DNA from 2 places in the Xanthobacter sp. 91 genome. Region 1 is predicted to be linked to the other one. Evidence: predicted binding sites of a transcription regulator. Region 1 holds the regulator's gene; the other holds the start of a gene.
The links. Region 1 encodes LexA, which represses DNA repair genes until DNA is damaged. Its sites were predicted from a motif close to TGTTCNNNNTGTGTTCNG; they were not measured.
Positions count from the first base shown of each region.

Region 2: A37E_RS0110100 (YifB family Mg chelatase-like AAA ATPase) is a predicted target of LexA. The motif match lies at 1,231-1,248, and genes of this name have one in related genera.

Region 1 is NZ_JNIB01000001.1:4,766,944-4,769,330, forward strand. It holds gene glp (gephyrin-like molybdotransferase Glp) at 1-921, shown strand, start outside; gene lexA (transcriptional repressor LexA) at 1,080-1,790, shown strand; gene A37E_RS0122260 (ComEC/Rec2 family competence protein) at 1,911-2,387, opposite strand, start outside.
Region 2 is NZ_JNIB01000001.1:2,122,422-2,124,808, forward strand. It holds gene A37E_RS0110100 (YifB family Mg chelatase-like AAA ATPase) at 1-1,170, opposite strand, end outside; gene A37E_RS0110105 (class I SAM-dependent methyltransferase) at 1,315-2,097, shown strand; gene A37E_RS0110110 (polyhydroxyalkanoic acid system family protein) at 2,104-2,387, opposite strand, start outside.

The DNA.
Region 1 (2,387 bases):
GTGGTGCCGGAAGGCACCGACACGGTGGTGATTCAGGAGAACGTCTCCCGCGAGGGCGACACCATCACCACCACGGCCCCGACCGCTGCGCTCCGCAACGTGCGCAAGCGCGGCTGCGATTTTTCCGCCGACGCGCCCGGCCTCTTCGCGGGCCGGCGGCTGACCGGCCGCGACATCATGCTGGCCGCCGCCATGGACCATGCGACCGTGCCGGTCGCCCGCCGCCCGCGCGTCGCGCTGCTTCAGACCGGCGACGAGCTGGTGCTGCCGGGCCAGGGCACCGGCAACGACAGCGAAATCGTCGTCTCCAACGCCTTCGGCCTCGCGGAACTGGCCCGCCGCGCCGGCGCCGATGTGACCGACCTCGGCCTCATCAAGGACGACCTCGCCGCCATCCGCGCCGTGGTGGCGCGGGCGCTCTCCGGCGAGTTCGATCTCGTCGTCTCCTCCGGTGGCGCTTCGGTGGGCGATCATGACCTCATGGCCCCGGCGCTGAAGGCGGAAGGGGTCGATCTCTCGGTCCACAAGATCGCGCTCAGGCCCGGCAAGCCGCTGATGTTCGGCCATCGCGGCACCGTGCGGGTGCTGGGGCTGCCAGGCAACCCGGTGTCGTCCCACGTCTGCGGGATGGTCTACCTCGTCCCCCTCATCCGCGCCCTGCAGGGCGATTCCCGCCCCGGCCCCGAGACGGTGCCGGCGCGCCTCGCGGCGGACCTGCCGCCCAATGACGTGCGGCGCGATTTCATGCGCGCGACCCTCGAGCGCCGGGCGGATGGCTCGATCCACGCCATCCCCTGCACCTCGCAGGACAGCGCCATGCTGAGCATTCTTTCCGCCGCCGACTGCCTTCTGGTGCGCCCGCCTTTCGCCCCGGCGGGCCGCGTCGGAGACCCCTGCGAGATTATTCCCTTCGCGGATTGAGCCCTTAACGGAGCCTTCACCACTTGCGGAACACAAAAGGAACAGATAAAGACTGTTCATGATTTGTTTCGCGGCGCACCGGGCGGGATGCGCCTTGAATCGGGACCGGCCGAGAGCGCCTGTTCCGCGGCGGTGCGTGCAAGGAACGGGGCCAGGGAATGCTCACTCGGAAGCAATATGACCTTCTGCGCTTCATCCATGAGCGGCTGAAGGAGACCGGTGTTCCCCCCTCCTTCGACGAGATGAAGGAAGCGCTGGACTTGCGCTCCAAGTCCGGTATCCACCGCCTCATCACCGCTCTGGAAGAGCGCGGCTTCATCCGCCGCCTGCCCAATCGCGCCCGCGCGCTGGAGGTGGTCCGCCTGCCCGACAGCGTGGCGCCGGGCCTCGCCTCCGCCCGGTCCGCAGGGCGGGGTTTCTCGCCCTCGGTCATCGAGGGCAGCCTCGGCAAGGTCCGCCCCGTGGCGGAGGATGACGAGGCGGGACAGGTGGTCTCGGTGCCGGTCATGGGCCGCATCGCCGCCGGCTCGCCCATCTCCGCCATTCAGAGCCGCAGCCATACGCTGAACATCCCGCCCGAAATGCTGGGCTCCGGCGAGCATTTCGCCCTTGAGGTGCGCGGCGACAGCATGATCGAGGCCGGCATCCTCGACGGCGACACGGTGCTGATCCGCAAGTGCGATTCCGCCGACACCGGCGACATCATCGTCGCGCTGGTGGACGACGAGGAAGCCACCCTCAAGCGCCTGCGCAAGAAGGGGGCGTCCATCGCGCTGGAGGCCGCCAATCCGGCCTACGAGACCCGGATCTTCGGTCCCGACCGCGTGCGCATCCAGGGCCGCCTGATCGGCCTCATGCGCCGCTACTGATCCTTATTTCTCCCGCGGGAGATCCGGAACGGGGTGAGGGGCGCGGTGGTCCACGCTCAACGGGCGCCTGCGCTTTTTTGAAGGCGTTGCCCCTCACCCCGACGCCTGGCAATTGTCGTGTCAGGGGGCGGTGGCATCGGTCTGCGGATCGCCCGCATCGACCGCCTCCCGCTCCGGTGCGAGGTCCGGCGGCAGCGGTGCCATCCACGGCCGGGACACTGAGGGGCTGCGGCTTCGCTCGGCCACGAGGGCGCCCTCGCGCAGGGTGAAGGCGAGCGTTCCGGTCCGCGCGAGTTTTTCCGGCGTCAGCACCTCGGCCGGGCAGGCCCGGGGAGGGGCATCGCGGGTCACGACCATGCGGGCATTCAGGCAGTCCGCCTCCAGGCTCTCGGCGCGCCGGGAGACAGCGATGGTGCCGCCGCCGGGCAGCGGCGCGGTGCAGCCGAGCGGGTCGCACAGGAAGGCGGAGGCGAGGTCCTTGGTGCCGGCCGTCCGGCGGTCGCCCTCCCGCGTCAGCCATTGCTCCACCACCAGTTTCTGGCCCGAGGCACCGAGCACGGAAAGCCGTCCATCCGGCATCCGCACCGCCACCGTCTG
Region 2 (2,387 bases), 2.6 Mb from region 1:
GACCGACGGCACCTCGAGATGGAGATCGATGCGGTCGAGGAAGGGTCCGGAGAGCCGCGCCTGATATTCGTCGGCACAGCGTGGCCCGCGCTTGCAGGTGAAGCCGGGCTCCCCGGCGCGGCCGCAGCGGCAGGGGTTCATGGCGGCGATGAGCTGGAAGCGCGCGGGATAGGTGACGCGATGGTTGGCGCGGGCGATCAGGACCTCGCCCGATTCCAGCGGCTGGCGCAGGGAATCGAGCACCTGCGGCGTGAATTCCGGCAGTTCGTCGAGGAACAGAACGCCATTGTGGGCGAGCGAGACCTCGCCCGGCTTCGCCTTGGCGCCGCCGCCGACCATGGCCGCCATGCTGGCCGAATGGTGCGGGGCGCGGAACGGGCGGCGGTCCATCAGCGCGCCGTCCTCGATGGTGCCGGCCACCGAGGCGATCATGGAGACATCCAGCATCTCGGCCGGCGACAGCGGCGGCAGGATGGACGGCAGGCGCTGCGCCAGCATGGATTTGCCGGCACCCGGCGGTCCGACGAACAGGAGATTGTGGCCGCCGGCCGCGGCCACCTCCAGCGCCCGCTTGGCGGTCTCCTGGCCCTTCACGTCGCGGAGGTCGAGCATGGTGTCTCCCGGCGGTTTCATCCGTGGCTCGGGCCGGCCCATCACCTGGCGTCCGGTCATGTGGTTGGCGAGCTGGATGAGGGACTGCGGGGCGAGGATGTCCATGTCGGGGCTGGCCCAGGCGGCCTCGGCACCGCACGGGGCGGGGCAGATGAGGCCGTGCCCGCGCGCATTGGCGCCGATGGCTGCCGGAAGCACGCCGGCCACGGCCGCGATGGCGCCGTCCAGGGCCAATTCGCCCACGACCGTGAAGCCGGCGAGGGCATCGCCGGGGATGGCACCGATGGCGGCCATCAGCCCCAGCGCGATGGGCAGATCGTAATGGGAGCCTTCCTTGGGCAGGTCGGCAGGGGCGAGGTTCACCGTGATGCGCCGCGCCGGAAGGGCAAGCCCTGACGCGATGAGCGCTGCGCGCACACGCTCCTTGGCCTCGGTCACGGCCTTGTCGGGCAGGCCGACGATGGTGAAGGCCGGCAGGCCGGCCGCCACATGCACCTGAACATCCACTGGGCGCGCCTCGACGCCCTCGAACGCGACTGTCGCCACCCGCTGGATCACAGCCGCCCCCTGCCTGCTGTCCGTCTGCATCTCAAGGTAGCGGAGGGCGGGCCCGCTCGCAAGAACGAAAGAGGAACAATCGTGCTTGCGTCAAACGCCGCCCCGGCTATGCTGGAGGTAGCAAGAGGATCGGGGAGATCAGCCATGGCCGCCGAAGGTGCAGGCGCGCGCAGTCACGAGGCCCATGTGGTCGAGATGTTCGGCCCGCAGGCCGCCGCCTATGTGGCGAGCGCTGTCCATGCGCGGGGTGCTGATCTCGATGCGCTCAAGGCCCTCGTGGAAGAGGCGCGGCCCGCCCGGCTGCTCGATCTCGGCTGCGGCGGTGGGCATGTGAGCTTCACCGCCGCGCCGTTCGCGGGCGAGGTGGTGGCCTACGATCTGTCCGAGGACATGCTGGGCGCCGTCGCGGCGGAGGCGAAGGCCCGGGGCCTCGCCAACATCGCCACGAAACAGGGCGTCGCTGAGCGCCTGCCCTTCGCCGACGGCAGCTTCGACATGGTCGCTTCGCGTTACAGCGCGCACCACTGGCGGAATGTGCCGCAGGCCCTTGCCGAGGTGCGGCGAGTGGTGAAGGCAGGCGGGCAGGTGGTCATGATGGACGTGATCGCGCCCGAATGGCCGGTGGCGGACACCTTCCTCCAGACGGTGGAATTGCTGCGCGATCCCTCCCACGGACGGGACTACAGCGCCTCCGAATGGAGCCGCATCGCCGAGGAGGCGGGGTTCAGGGTGGTGCGCACGGCGCACCGGCGCCTGAGGCTGGAGTTCGCCTCCTGGGTGGCGCGCATCCGCACGCCGGAGCTGCATGTCGCCGCCATCCGCTCGCTGATGGCGGGCGCCAGCGCGGACGTGGCAACCCACTTCGAGTTCGAGGCGGACGGCTCCTTCTCCATCGACACGCTGACGCTGGAACTGGAAACGGCCTGAGCCGGCCTATTTCTTCTCCAGCATCAGGCGGCCCTGCTTCTGGATGAGGTCCTTCGCCTTGCGGGCGACCAGATCCAGCATGAACGGCAGCTCCACGGAGAGGTGCACCGCATCGTCCGCCACCTGAAGCTTGCCGCTCGCCGTCTGTCCCAGCGCGGCGATGCGGAAGTCCAGCTGCTCTCCGGTCCAGGTTTCCTCCAGGATGGAGATGTGGCGCGAGAAGCGGTCGCGCACGCCGGTCAGCCCCGCCTGGAGGCGCCGCGTCGCCTCGGCCTTGCCGAGGCGGTGGG